3 regions of the Streptomyces sp. NPDC017940 genome follow, and region 3 is predicted to be linked to each of the others. Evidence: riboswitches for the same ligand, from Rfam matches in the RefSeq annotation. Region 3 holds a riboswitch; each other region holds the start of a gene.
What was found. A riboswitch is a leader RNA that binds a small molecule or an ion and turns the genes downstream of it on or off. The one in region 3 is predicted to bind thiamine pyrophosphate.

Region 1 (4,813 bases), on a different contig from region 3:
TGGCACTTGGGCCGTGCCGGGGTCGACGCCGGTGCTGGAGCAGGGGCCGGGGCCGGGACTGGGACCAAGGGCTCACGTCTTGCGGCGGCGGCCCTTGCCTGCCAAGGAGGGGCGACGAGGTGCCGGGCGGCCCGGGGAGGCGGGGGGCGTGGTTCCGGGCGGGGTCGGCGACGGGGGCGTGGGGGCGGACAACGAGGGGGTGGTGGGGCCGGGGCGGTCGGCGGAGACGACCAGGGCCGCGAGCGCGGTGGTGACGGGAACGGAGGCGACGAGACCGATGGACCCGATGAGGGTGCGGACGATCTCCTCGGCCACGAGTTCGCTGTTGGCGACGGTGCCGACACTGCTCTGGGCGATGGAGAACAGCAGCAGGAGGGGCAGCGCGGCGCCCGCGTAGGCGAGGACGAGGGTGTTCACGACGGAGGCGATGTGGTCGCGGCCGATGCGGATGCCCGCGCGGTACAGACCGCGGCGGCCCATCGTCGGGTTGGCCTGATGGAGCTCCCAGACCGCGGAGGTCTGGGTGACGGTGACGTCATCGAGCACGCCCAGGGAGCCGATGATGACACCGGCGAGCAGCAGGCCGCTCATGTCGATGTCGGGGTACAGGCCGTGGATCAGGCCGGTGTTGTCGTCCGTGTTGCCGGTGAGGGAGGCCCAGCCGATGAACAGGGAGCCGAGCAGGCCGATGAGCAGGAGGGAGACCAGGGTGCCGAGCACCGCGACGGATGTGCGCGCGGTCAGGCCGTGGCACATGTAGAGCGCGCACAGCATGATGGCGCTCGCCCCGACCACGGCGACGACGAGCGGGTTCGAGCCCTGGAGGATCGCCGGGAGGATGAAGAAGGTCAGGACCAGGAAGCTCACCGCGAGGGCGACCAGGGCCATGACACCCCGCAAGCGGCCCACGGCGACGACCGCGAGGGCGAAGATGCCGGCGAGCAGGGCCATGGGGACCTTGCGGTTCACATCGGTGACCGAGTATTGCAGGTCCTTGGGGGCCTTGGGCTCGTAGGCGACCACCAGGTCCTGGCCCTTGCGCAGTTGCCGGGGGGCGTCGGGCTGGACGATCTCCGTGAAGGTGCGGCCCTTGTCGGGTCCGCTGGTGACCTTGATCGTGGCGCGGCCGCAGGTGCCCTGGGTGCGGGCCTCGGCGGACTGCCCCTCGGCGGTGGAGGTGTCGCCGCCCGGCGGGGTCTGCGAAGGGTTGAGGTCCTTGCAGGGGAGCTTGTCCAGCTTGGTCACGGTGGCCGACTGGGTCTGCCGGTCGAAGCCGACGCCGGTGCGTTCGTGGGCGGGCGCGCCGCCCGGCCACAGCACCACCAGGCCGACGAGGACCGCTGCGGCGAAGGGGATGAGGACGGCGGCGATGACCTTGCGCAGGTGCTGGGACACGGGGGCTGCGGGGCCATGACTGTGGCTGTGGCCGTGCGGCTCCGGGGTGGGGGGCCCGGTGGGCGTAGGTGTCGTCGTCACGGCCCGATCATCGCAAGAACGGTGGGGGCCCTCTGTTCACCGCGCCCGATGGGACGCTAGCGTGGAGGCACCTTTGCAATCGCGGGAGCTCGGAGCACCGGGCTGAGAGGGCGCTGACCTCCGTACGAACGGGCAGATACCGGTTCGGACCGTACGGAAACGGCTGCGTCGACCGCCGAACCTGTTACCGGGTAATGCCGGCGTAGGGAGTAGGTCTCATGACCACATCGGACGCACGCACGCCTGCCTCCAGCACCGAGGGTGCCGGGGGCGGGAAGTCCAACGGCTGGCACAAGGCGTATGTGGCGGGCCCGGAGGGCTCGCGCACGGATCTGCGGGTGCCGGTCCGCCAGGTGCACCTCACCAACGGCAAGGCCGTGACGCTGTACGACACCTCGGGGCCGTACACCGACCCCGATATCGACACCGACGTCCGCCGGGGCCTCGCACCGCTCCGGGAGAACTGGATCATCGCCCGCGGTGACACGGAGGAGTACGCGGGCCGTCCGGTCCGCCCCGAGGACGACGGCATCAAGCACACCTCGCCCCGCGGAGGCCTGAAGAACCTCGACGCGGTGTTCCCCGGCCGCCCGCGCCAGCCGCGCCGGAGTCGCGACGGGCAGGCCGTGACGCAGCTCGCGTACGCGCGGCGGGGGGAGATCACGCCCGAGATGGAGTACGTGGCCATCCGGGAGAGCATGGCGCCCGAGGTGGTGCGGGACGAGATCGCCGCGGGCCGGGCGGTGCTTCCCGCGAACGTGAACCACCCGGAGATCGAGCCGATGATCATCGGCAAGAAGTTCCTGGTGAAGGTCAACGCCAACATCGGCAACTCCGCGGTCACGTCCTCCATCGAGGAGGAGGTGGACAAGATGACGTGGGCCACGCAGTGGGGTGCCGACACGGTCATGGACCTGTCCACCGGCCGGAACATCCACACGACCCGCGAGTGGGTCCTGCGCAACTCCCCCGTGCCGATCGGCACGGTGCCGCTGTACCAGGCCTTGGAGAAGGTCGACGGCCGGGCCGAGGAGCTCAGCTGGGAGATCTACAAGGACACGGTCATCGAGCAGGCCGAGCAGGGCGTGGACTATATGACGGTGCACGCGGGCGTGCGCCTTCCGTTCGTGCCGCTCACCGCGAACCGCAAGACCGGTATCGTCTCGCGCGGTGGTTCGATCATGGCGGCCTGGTGCCTGGCGCACCACAAGGAGAGCTTCCTCTACGAGCACTTCGAGGAGCTGTGCGAGATCCTCGCCGCGTACGACGTGACGTACTCGCTCGGCGACGGACTCCGGCCCGGGTCGATCGCGGACGCCAACGACGAGGCGCAGTTCGCGGAGTTGCGCACGCTCGGGGAACTCAACCGGATCGCCAAGCGTCATCACGTACAGACGATGATCGAGGGCCCCGGTCACGTCCCGATGCACAAGATCAAGGAGAACATCGACCTCCAGCAGGAGATCTGCGAGGAGGCGCCGTTCTACACGCTGGGCCCGCTGACCACGGACATCGCTCCCGCCTACGACCACATCACCTCCGGCATCGGCGCCGCGATGATCGGCTGGTGGGGCACGGCGATGCTCTGCTACGTCACGCCGAAGGAGCACCTCGGCCTGCCCAACCGCGACGACGTGAAGACCGGCGTCATCACGTACAAGATCGCGGCGCATGCGGCGGACCTCGCCAAGGGGCACCCGGGGGCGCAGGACTGGGACGACGCGCTCTCGGACGCCCGCTTCGAGTTCCGGTGGGAGGACCAGTTCAACCTTGCCCTCGACCCGGTCACGGCACGGGAGTTCCACGACGAGACGCTGCCCGCCGAGCCGGCGAAGACGGCGCACTTCTGCTCGATGTGCGGGCCGAAGTTCTGCTCGATGAAGATCTCGCAGGACATCCGGCGTGAGCACGGCACCACGCAGACGGAGATCGAGGAGGGCATGCAGCAGAAGTCCGAGGAGTTCGCGGCGGCGGGGAACCGGGTCTATCTGCCGTTGGCCGACTGAGCCCACAGCACGATTACCCCCACAGCACGGTTACCCCCACAGCACGGTTACCCCCACAGCACGGGTACCCCCGCGGCGCGGGGCTGGGCAGACTGGCCGCATGACTGCCAGTTCCCTGCGCAAGGGTGCCAATCTTCCCGTCGCCTCTCCCGCGGTACGTGCCGAGCTCGCCTGGTCCGACGGACAGGCGTCCGGTCGGTCCGGCGGCCGGACGAACCTGCTCGTCCGGCGGCCGGACGAACCTGCTCCCGGTCAGTCCGGCCGGTGCTCGGGACCGCCGTAGTCCGGGCTCGAGAAGTCCGGACTGGTGTAGCTCGGACGCGTTCCGGTGGTCGAGCCGCCGTCCGGGCTGCTGAAGCCCGGCCTGTGGTAGCCCAGTTGCGGCATGCGCCCGGCAGGTCCCGCGGACGGCGTGCGGGGCGTGGGCGCCGCCGTGGCGTCCGGGTCCGCGAGCGCCTCGCGCAGGAAGGGCAGGATGCCCCGCTCGAGAAGCGCCCGGCACCAGGCTTCCCTGGCCCGCTCCACCGCCTCGTCCCGCTCATGGTGCGAGCCTGCCTGAAGAGAGGTGGAGCCGTTGCGCAGGGCGGTGAGGAGCAGACCGACCGCGGCGACCAGGATGGCGCCCGCCGTGAGCGCGCCGAACAGCCACCCGGCGGTGAGCAGGGTGTCCGCGAAGGCGGGCTCGGGGTCGAGCATCTTCAGGATGTAGCCGACGAGCAGGAAGATCGCGGCGGCCGCCCCGGCGAGGACGGGCGCGAGCACCGCGACCACGGCGACCAGACCGGCGCCCGCGGTTTCGGTGACCTCGCCCATGGTGGTGGCGAGGCCTATACCGCCGGAGCCGGACTCGGGCGAGTCGGATCCGGATCCGCTCCTTTCACGCATCGTTGTCGCGGATGAGGGCCCGGGGTCGCGCAGTTCCTCGCGGGCCTTCACATAGTGGTGGTACTCGGTCGCGGCGGCAGCCGTGATCAGTGCGGTGGCGCTGAGAGCCATGGTGCGCAGCTGCTCGGGATTGAGTCGCTGGCCCACCGCGGCCAGCTCCGGGCGGTTCGGTGCGGTGCGCAGCGCCTCATCGAGGACCCGCTCGTACTGGGGGCGGTCCTCATTGAGCAGGTGTGGAGCGCTGTTCATGTGCATCCCCCGATGCTCCGTAGGGCTTGGGGCTCGCATGGTTACGAGCCGTCGGGCAGAAACGGAGGGGAGCCTGCTACGGATAAGGCGATGGTAGAGCGGTGACGGCACGCGGTGACAGGGGTTATCAAGAATTGGCCCTCTGGCCAGCGTGATCCTGTATGGAGGCACGTGCCCCGTGAACGTTCGGGATGAAC
Region 2 (4,813 bases), on a different contig from region 3:
CGTCCGCGCGGTCGTTCACGGCGAGGAGCTTGCCGTGCCGGCGCGCGGCGTCGGCGAAGACCTCCAGGTGTTCGAGCTCCTCGGCCGCCTCCATGCCCTTGTCGCGCAGCTGCACGATGTCCACGCCGCCCGCGAGGACGGCGTCGAGGAACTGCGGAAGGTCGCCCTGGCGCTTGCGCGCGTCCACGCACAGGTAGAGCAGCGCGTCGGCGAGCCGGGCGCGCTCGGGCGCGCCCGCCGTGTCGGTGGCCATGGAGAGGTCCCCCCGTGTCGGCGGCGTACGGGCCACGGGTGTGGCCCGTACGCCGGAAGGTTTGTTCCAGGTCAGACGGCGAGCGCCTGCGCGCGGCGCTTCACCTCCGTCCCGCGATTCTCGCTCAGGGCCTGCGCGGGGGTGCCGGGCAGGCTCGGGTCGGGGGTGAAGAGCCATTCGAGGGCCTCTTCGTCGGTGAAACCGTCGTCCCGCAGGAGCGTCAAGGTGCCGACGAGGCCCTTGACCACCTTGTCGCCGTCGATGAAGGCGGCGGGCACCTGGAGCGCGCGGTTCTCACCGCGGCGCACGGCGATCAGCTGGCCCTCCTTGACCAGCTGGCGCACGCGCGTCACCTCGACATCGAGCATCTCGGCGATGTCGGGGAGGTGCAGCCAGGCGGGGACGAGAGCATCGGTCTTTGCGTCAATCTCGGTCACGGATCAAGCGTGCCATTTCTGGCCGGGAGCCGGTAGCCGGGGTGGGGCGCCGGGGGCTCGGGGGTGCCCCCCGGGGGTGCCGGGGGCCTTGAGGTGGCCGGAAGTGATGCCTGTGCCCGCCCGTTCCACCCTCCGGGCGGATCAGCCGCCCACAGGGGGGAAGTCCCGTGCCTCTGGGAACGTCAGGCTGCGGCCTTCTTCAGGGGGATCGACGGATCCGCCGTCAGGGCCGGGTCCAGGGGAGTCGCTGCTTCGATCAGTTTGCGGGCCTGGGCGAGGTCCCGGGGGCGGCCCACCGCGAGGAGGGCGGTCAGGGCGCCGTCGCGGAGCCAGCAGACCGTCCAGGCCGGGGTCGTGGGGTCGCCGCGCCAGATCAGCTCGTCGCCGGGGGCGTGGTGGCCCGCGTACTGCACGAAGCGGCCGAACTGCTCGGACCAGAAGTACGGCACCGGGTCGTACACCGCCGGGGTCTCCCCGATGATGCGGGAGGCGACCGTGCGCGGGCCCTGGACGGCGTTGTCCCAGTGGTGCACGAGCAGCCGTTCCCCGTACCGGCCCGAGGGGAAGGACGCGCAGTCGCCGACCGCGTACACGTCCGGCGCCGAGGTGCGCAGCCGGTCGTCGGCGAGTACCTCGTGGTGGGCGCCGAGCGCGATGCCGGAGCCCGCGAGCCACGCCGTGGCGGGCCGCGCGCCGATGCCGACGACGACCGCGTCGGCCGACAGCCGGGTGCCGTCGTCGAGGAACACCGCGCCCGGCTCGACGCGCCGCACGCGCGCGCGGGTGCGCAGGTCGACGCCCGCGTCCGCGTACCAGGCCGTCATCGGGGCGGCGACCTCGGCGGGCAGGGCGCCCGCGAGCGGACGGTCGGCGGCCTCCACCACGGTCACGGCGCAGCCCGCCTCGCGCGCCGCGGTGGCGAACTCGGCGCCGATCCAGCCCGCGCCGACGACCACGACGTCGTGCCGTCCCGCCAGGACCGGGCGCAGCCGCTCGGCGTCGTCGAGGGTGCGCAGCACGTGCACGCCGGGTACGCCCTCGGAGCCGGGCAGCAGGATCGGTTCCGCCCCGGTCGCGAGGACCAGGCTGTCGTACGGGACCGGGCCCGCCCCGGTGTCCAGTTCGTGGTCGGCGGGGCGCACGCCGGTGACGTGCACGCCGAGCCGCACCTCGATGCCGAGCGCCTCGAAGTCGATGTCGAAGGCGGCGCCGTCCGCCGTGCCGAGCAGCACCGCCTTGGACAGCGGCGGCCGGTCGTACGGCGGATGGGGCTCCGCGCCGAGCACGGTGACCGCGCCCCTGAAGCCCTGCTCGCGCAGCGCCACCGCGGACTGCACCCCGGCCATGCCCGCGCCGACGATCACGACGCGGCGCCCCGCCTCCACCCGCTTCTGCTGCTCGCTCACCCGATCAACTGTAGGGCGGCGTGTCCGCGGCCGGGTACGACGGGCTTAACCCGCCCCCGGGCGACGGGCTAGGGTGGCGGTGCAGAGCACTCGCGGGAGCCCGGACGCACCGGGCTGAGAGGGAGGCTGGGACGGCCTCCGACCGTACGAACCTGATCCGGGTCATGCCGGCGAAGGGAGGGGCTGGACGCCCATGCGTTCCCATCCGAACAGTCCACTGGACCCGACCTCGACACCACTCACGCCGTCCGCGACGTCCGTGTCCGCGGCATCCGTGCCCGCGGCATCCGTGCCCGCGGCATCCGTGCCCGCGGCATCCGTGCCCGCGGCATCCGTCTCCGCGGCGTCGTCCGAAGAGGCACCGCCCCGTGACGTCCTCGTCGTCGGGGGCGGCGTCATCGGGCTCGTCACCGCCTGGCGGGCGGCCCAGCGCGGGCTGTCCGTCACCGTGGTCGACCCCGAGCCGGGCGGCGGCGCGGCGCAGGTCGCGGCGGGCATGCTGGCCGCCGTCACCGAGCTGCACTACGGGGAGCAGACGCTGCTCGGCCTGAACGTGGCCTCCGCGCGCCGCTACCCGGACTTCGCGGCCGAGCTGGCCGAGGCGGCCGGGCAGGACGTCGGCTACCGCGCGTGCGGCACACTCGCCGTCGCCCTCGACTCCGACGACCGCGCCCACCTGCGGGAGCTGCACGCCTTCCAGAAGCAGTCGGGCCTGACACCGGAGTGGCTGAACGGCCGCGAGTGCCGCCGCCTGGAGCCGATGCTCGCTCCGGGGGTGCGCGGCGGGCTGCGCGTCGACGGCGATCACCAGGTCGACCCGCGCAAGCTCGCGACGGCCCTCGTCGCGGCCTGCGAGCGGGCCGGAGTGACCTTCACGCGCGCGTGGGCGCGGGAGCTCTCGGTGGTACGGGACCGGGCCACCGGGGTCGTCCTCGGTGACGGCACCGCGCTCGGCGCAGGCCAGACGGTCCTCGCCGCGGGCAGCCTCAGCGGGCGGCTCGCCGGGGTCCCCGCCGACGTCCTGCCGCCAGTACGCCCGGTCAAGGGGCAGGTGCTGCGGCTCACGGTGCCGGAGCGGTACGCGCCGTTCCTCAGCCGCACCGTGCGGGCGGTCGTGCGCGGCAGCCACGTCTACCTCGTACCGAGGGCCGACGGCGAACTCGTGGTCGGCGCGACGAGTGAGGAGCTCGGCTGGGACACGACGGTCACCGCGGGGGGCGTGTACGAGTTGCTGCGCGACGCGCACGAACTCGTACCCGGCATCACCGAGCTGCCGCTCACCGAGACGCGCGCGGGGCTGCGGCCCGGGTCCCCCGACAACGCGCCGCTGCTCGGCCCCACCGCGCTGGCAGGGCTGCACCTGGCCACCGGCCACTACCGCAACGGCGTCCTCCTGACGCCGGTCACCGGGGACGTCATGGCGCACGCCCTGACGACGGGCGAACTGCCCGAGGAGGCGCGGGCGTTCACTCCGCGCAGGTTCACGGCGGCGCACACGCGGGGCGCGCAGGACGCCGCGGGCGCGCCAGTGCCACCTGGCGCCCCAGGCACGTCGCCGGAGGCACCGAAGCCGCCGAAACCGCCGGGGTCACCGAAGCCGCCGGAGTCACCGGACGCACCGGACGCACCGGACGCACCGGACGCACCGGAAGCACCGGAAGCCTCCCCCTCCGCACCCCACACCCCCACGAACCTCACGGAGCTGTCCGCATGACCACGCCGTTCGCCGTATGTGCCGTATCCGTCAACGGAGACGTACGAGACGTGGCCGCGGGGACCACGCTCGACGCCGTCGTCGCCGAGCTGACCGCCGCGCCGTCCGGCGTCGCCGCCGCGCTCAACGAAACCGTGGTCCCGCGCGCGCAGTGGGCCCGCACCGTGCTCGGCGACGGCGACCGCGTCGAGATCCTCACCGCCGTCCAGGGAGGCTGACCGCATGGCGGACGACCCCTTCGTCATCGGCGACCTCACGCTGTCGTCGCGGCTCATCATGGGCACGGGCGGCGCACCGAGCCTGGACGTCCTCGACCGGTCCCTCGCCGCATCCGGTACGGAGCTGACCACCGTCGCGATGCGGCGGCTCGACCCCGGGGTGCAGGGGTCCGTCCTGTCGGTCCTGGACCGGCTCGGCATCCGGGTGCTGCCGAACACGGCGGGCTGCTACACCGCGGGCGAGGCGGTGCTCACGGCGCGGCTCGCCCGGGAGGCCCTCGGCACCGACCTGGTGAAGCTGGAGGTCATCGCGGACGAGCGCACGCTGCTGCCCGATCCGGTGGAGCTCCTCGACGCGGCGGAGACGCTCGTCGACGACGGTTTCACGGTCCTCCCGTACACCAACGACGACCCCGTGCTCGCCAGGAAGCTGGAGGACGTGGGCTGCGCGGCCGTGATGCCGCTCGGCTCCCCCATCGGCTCCGGGCTCGGCATCCGCAACCCGCACAACTTCCAGCTGATCGTCGAGCGGGCCCGGGTCCCGGTGATCCTGGACGCCGGGGCGGGCACCGCGTCGGACGCGGCCCTCGCCATGGAGCTCGGCTGCGCCGGGGTGATGCTCGCGTCGGCCGTGACGCGGGCGCAGGAGCCGGTACTGATGGCGGAGGCGATGCGGCACGGGGTCCTCGCGGGGCGCCTCGCGTACCTGGCGGGCCGCATACCGCGGCGGCACTTCGCCGAGGCGTCGTCCCCCGCCGAGGGCCGGGCGGCCCTGGACCCGGAGC
Region 3 (4,813 bases):
GACGGTCACCGCGGACACCCCGAGCGGCAGCATCAACAGCGCGTCGAACCCGCGCACGAGCCGCCCCGCGCGCCGGGTGAGCGCCGCCGCCGCGAGCCCGCCGATCACCAGCGCGATGGCGGTGGCGACGACGGCGTACCGCAGGGAGTTCCCGATCGCGTCGACCACCGGGACGAGGAACGCCCCGCCGTCGGCCGACCGCAGCGTCTCGTAGTACAGGAAGCCGTAGCCGTCGGGCCCGTCGAACGACCGCTGCACCAGGACGCCGAGCGGCAGCAGGATGAGCAGGGCGATCGTCAGGAGCACGAAGCCGAGCAGGCTCCACTGCCCGGCGCCGCGCGGCCGCCGCACCGCCGCCGCGGAGTCCACCAGCTTCAGCGCGCTCTCCCGCCTGCGCACCGTCCACGCGTGCACCGCGAGGACCCCGCCGACCGCCGCGAACTGCACGATCGTGAGCACCGCGGCCGTCGGCAGGTCGAGGAGCTGCGCCGTCTGGCGGTAGATCTCGACTTCGAGCGTCGAGTACGCGGGCCCTCCCAGGATCTGTACGACCCCGAACGACGTGAACGTGAACAGGAACACCATCAGGGCCGCCGCCGCCACGGCGGGCGCGAGGGCCGGCAGTGTCACCGACCACCAGGCGCGCGGGCGGGAGGCCCCGAGCATCCGCGCGGCCTCCTCCTGCCGCGGGTCGAGCTGCGACCAGAGCCCGCCGACGGTGCGGACGACGACGGCGTAGTTGAAGAAGACGTGGGCGAGCAGGATCGCCCACACCGTGGTGTCCAGGCGTACGCCCCACAGCTCGTCGAGGAGGCCGCCGCGCCCGACGAGGGCGAGGAAGGCCGTGCCGACGACGACGGTCGGCAGCACGAAAGGCACGGTGACGACCGCCCGCAGCACCTGCTTGCCCCGGAAGTCGAAGCGCGCGAAGACATAGGCGCCGGGGAGCGCGATCAGCAGCGTGAGCCCCGTCGAGGCGAGCGCCTGCCAGGTGGTGAACCACAGGACCTGTTGGATGTCGGACTGCCCGAGCACCTCGCCGATCCGCCCGAACCGCCAGCTGCCGTCCACCTTCAGGCCGCGCGCGACGATCGCGGCGACCGGCACGGCGAAGAACACGGCGAAGAACGCGACGGGCAGCGCCAACAGGGCGAGCCGCGTCGCGCTTCCGCACCGGTCCCGGCGGCGGCCGGGGCCCCCGCGCCCCGACCGGGAGCCCCCGGGCCCGCCGTCCGCACCGGCAGGCGCCTCGGCTACTTCAGAACGAGCGAGGTCCACGACTTGACCCACTGCTCACGGTGGTCGGCGATCCGCTTCGGCGCCATGGTCTGCGGCTCGTCGACCCGCGCACCGAACTTCCGGAACAGTTCGGGCGTCCGCACGCCCTCCCGCACCGGGTTCACGAACATCTGGAGCGGCAGGTCGCCCTGGAACTTCTCGCTGATCATGAAGTCGAGGAGCGCCTTGCCGCCCTTCTCGTTCTTCGCGCCCTTGAGCAGGCCCGCGTACTCGATCTGCCGGAAGCAGGTGCCGGTGGCGACCCCGGTGGGGGCCTCCTCGGGCTGCGGCTTGGCGTAGAGCACCTCGACGGGCGGCGACGAGGCGTACGACACGACGAGCGGCCGGTCGCCCTTGGCCTTCTTGCCTCCGGCCGACCCCGAGAACTCCTCGTTGTAGGCCTGCTCCCAGCCGTCGACGACCTTGACGCCGTTGGCCTTCAGCTTCTTCCAGTAGCCCTGCCAGCCGTCGTCGCCGTACTTCGCGGCGGTGCCGAGCACGAAGCCGAGGCCGGGCGAGGACGTCGAGGCGTTCTCCGTGACGAGGAGGTTCTTGTACCGCGGCTCGATCAGGTCGTCGAAGGACTTCGGCGGCGCGAGCTTCTTGTCGGCGAAGTACTTCTTGTCGTAGTTCACACAGATGTCGCCGGAGTCGACGGGCGTGACGCCCTTCTCGCCCCCGGCGGGCCGGTACCGCGCCGCGACCCGGTCCAGGCCCTTGGCCTCGTACGACTCGAAGACCCCGTGGTCGAGCGCGCGGGAGAGCAGGGTGTTGTCGACACCGAAGAAGACGTCGCCCTGCGGGTTGCCCTTGGACAGGATCGCCTTGTTCACGGCCTGCCCGGCGTCGCCGTCCTCGAGGACGCGGACCTTGTAGCCGGACGTCTTCTCGAAGTCCTTCAGGACGCCCTTGGAGACGGTGAAGGAGTCGTGCGTCACCAGGGTCACGGACGTGGAGTCGGATGTGTCGCCGCCCCCGGAGCCGCACGCGGTGACCGCGACGAGCCCGATGCCCACGGCGATCGCCGTGACCGAGGCCTTCTTGATGGTGCTCACGGAAAACATTCCTCCTGGAGTGACCAGGAAGAGACGCGGCCCTGTCCGGGACGGCAGGGACCGCGGTCCTCTGCGTCCCGGGCAGGGCGCAACAGCTTGAGTGGTGACCGAACTTCCTACCCAGAATGACCTGGGCGAGGTTCAGAGGGTCTGCGGCCGATACCGCACTCTCAGCGCTGTGGCGCTCCCCTGTCGGAATATGAAGATGTCAGTACGCCCGCCAGCGTACCCCCAGGCCGGGGCGGTACCACCTTCCGGCCGCGGCGGTACTACCTCTCGGCCGCCGCGAGCTGCCCGCACGCCCCGTCGATCTCCTGGCCGCGGGTGTCCCGGATGGTGACCGGCACCGCGTGGGCGGCGATGGCCTCGACGAACGCCTTCTCGTCCTCGGGACGGGACGCGGTCCACTTCGAGCCGGGCGTGGGGTTCAGCGGGATCAGGTTGACGTGCACCGGCTTGCCCTTGAGCAGCCGCCCGAGCCGGTCGCCGCGCCAGGCCTGGTCGTTGATGTCACGGATCAGCGCGTACTCGATGGAGAGCCGGCGGCCCGAGCGGTCCGCGTACTCCCATCCGGCGTCCATGACCTCACGCACCTTCCAGCGCGTGTTGACCGGGACGAGGGTGTCGCGCAGCTCGTCGTCGGGGGCGTGCAGCGAGATGGCGAGACGGCACTTGAAGCCCTCGTCCGCGAACCGGTGGATCGCGGGCACCAGGCCGACCGTGGAGACGGTGATGCCGCGCTGGGAGAGGCCCACACCGTCGGGCTCGGGGTCGGTGAGGCGGCGGATCGCGCCCACCACGCGGTTGTAGTTCGCCAGCGGCTCGCCCATGCCCATGAAGACGATGTTCGAGAGCCGGGCGGGGCCGCCGGGGATCTCGCCGTCCCTGAGGGCCCGCATGCCGTCGACGATCTGGTGCACGATCTCGGCGGTCGACAGGTTCCGGTCCAGGCCCGCCTGGCCCGTGGCGCAGAACGGGCAGTTCATGCCGCAGCCCGCCTGGGAGCTGATGCACATCGTGACCCGGTCCGGGTACCGCATGAGGACCGACTCCACCAGCGTGCCGTCGAACAGCCGCCACAGGGTCTTACGGGTCGTGTCGTCGTCGCAGCTGATGTGCCGCACGACCGACATCAGCTCCGGAAGCAGCGCCTCCTGGAGCTTGCCCCGGGCACCGGCGGGAATGTCCGTCCACTGCTCGGGCTCGTGCGCGTACCGCGCGAAGTAGTGCTGCGACAGCTGCTTGGCGCGAAACGGCTTCTCCCCGACGGCGGCGACGGCTTCCTTCCGCTCGGCGGGCGAGAGGTCGGCGAGGTGCCGCGGCGGCTTCTTGGCTCCGCGGGGGGCGACGAAAGTGAGTTCTCCGGGCTTAGGCATAACCCACCCAGTGTCGCAGATCAACTCGGGGAGCCCAGGCCGGAGCGGGATGGGGGTCACCTGTGGTGCCGACTGTCGGCGTTGGTCGGCCTCGAACGGCGCAGGGACGGCCCAGGACTCAGCCAGCCCAGACCGGCTGTGTGCGGGCAACGCCGCCACCGCCCGTCACGTCATCTGCACGGGAGCAACGGGGAGCTGCTCCTTGTAGGGCCACGTAAAGGTGCGGCCGGGTTCGAGGTGGGCGTCTCCCCAGTGGATGGCATGGATGCCGTTCTCGACGTCGGCCGTGAAGAACACACAGACCAGCTTGGTGGAGGCTCCCAGCTCCTCGAAGGCCTCATGCAGTCCCAGGTACTCCTCGGTCGCAAAGTCCTCGTCGACATCGAACAGGCCTTCCGGGTGCTGCGGCCCGTGTGCCCGAAGCAGCCGGTGCCGGGTGGGCGACGCATTGGCGGGCAGTCGGGCCGGTCCAACGGCCTCGGCCTGTCCGCGTACCGGAACGGGAAGAGTGCGTGATCGTTGATCACCGCATACTCATATCCGCGCACGTCTCGCACGGCTTCCTCCAGCCCCCGAACCGTCTCCGCCAGGTTCTCGCGCACCAGCCCCGCAAGGGCGACACCGTACGGACTCCGCTTCTTCAGTCCCGCAGCGAGATGCGCGGCATGAGCCTTCCCGTGCGCCTTGGCCAGCTGCTCAGGGACCGCAACGGCAAGCGCGCCGGCGTGCCGCCCGAACCGCTCGACCGCCCAGGCCGACGGCCCTGCCGGATAGCTACCCGACACCGACATGCAGGACTCCCCTCCCCCAGGCCACGCCTCTCAACTGTGTGACACGTACACGAAGGGCACACGAGAGGGCGATCTGGCCCGGGACGCATCCGGACACGCTCGGTTCTCAGAACAGCCACAACTGATGCTCTCCGCCGCCGCCCCTGACCTGGCTCGCACTAGAACAGGTCGGGCGCCGGGCAGGTCATAAAAGGTCCATCCGGCTGCTGAGCGGCCCGCCCTTCACCCCCACCAGTCCCTCGGGGCAGCAGTGAGCAGGGCAGCTCTGATCCCAGGGTGAACGGCTAGTACGCCAAGGCTCGGTCAACGACCG

Region 1: it holds a riboswitch for thiamine pyrophosphate, as region 3 does, so the genes downstream of both, thiC (phosphomethylpyrimidine synthase ThiC) here and ACH4DX_RS32550 (thiamine ABC transporter substrate binding subunit) in region 3, are expected to answer to the same signal.
Region 2: it holds a riboswitch for thiamine pyrophosphate, as region 3 does, so the genes downstream of both, thiO (glycine oxidase ThiO) here and ACH4DX_RS32550 (thiamine ABC transporter substrate binding subunit) in region 3, are expected to answer to the same signal.

The regions. Positions count from the first base shown of each region.
Region 1 covers NZ_JBIRHJ010000008.1:452,261-457,073, forward strand. The annotation lists gene ACH4DX_RS28320 (YibE/F family protein) at 73-1,476, opposite strand; TPP riboswitch at 1,548-1,702, shown strand; gene thiC (phosphomethylpyrimidine synthase ThiC) at 1,695-3,482, shown strand; gene ACH4DX_RS28330 (hypothetical protein) at 3,735-4,622, opposite strand.
Region 2 covers NZ_JBIRHJ010000001.1:1,064,827-1,069,639, reverse strand. The annotation lists gene thiE (thiamine phosphate synthase) at 1-253, opposite strand, end outside; gene ACH4DX_RS04500 (Rv2175c family DNA-binding protein) at 325-690, opposite strand; gene ACH4DX_RS04495 (NAD(P)/FAD-dependent oxidoreductase) at 873-2,096, opposite strand; TPP riboswitch at 2,179-2,292, shown strand; partial or broken gene thiO (glycine oxidase ThiO) at 2,416-3,588, shown strand; gene thiS (sulfur carrier protein ThiS) at 3,807-4,028, shown strand; gene ACH4DX_RS04480 (thiazole synthase) at 4,033-4,813, shown strand, end outside.
Region 3 covers NZ_JBIRHJ010000012.1:109,813-114,625, forward strand. The annotation lists gene ACH4DX_RS32545 (ABC transporter permease) at 1-1,278, opposite strand, end outside; gene ACH4DX_RS32550 (thiamine ABC transporter substrate binding subunit) at 1,254-2,342, opposite strand; TPP riboswitch at 2,429-2,534, opposite strand; gene rlmN (23S rRNA (adenine(2503)-C(2))-methyltransferase RlmN) at 2,603-3,709, opposite strand; gene ACH4DX_RS32560 (hypothetical protein) at 3,875-4,006, opposite strand; gene ACH4DX_RS32565 (hypothetical protein) at 4,049-4,225, shown strand; gene ACH4DX_RS32570 (NUDIX domain-containing protein) at 4,785-4,813, opposite strand, start outside.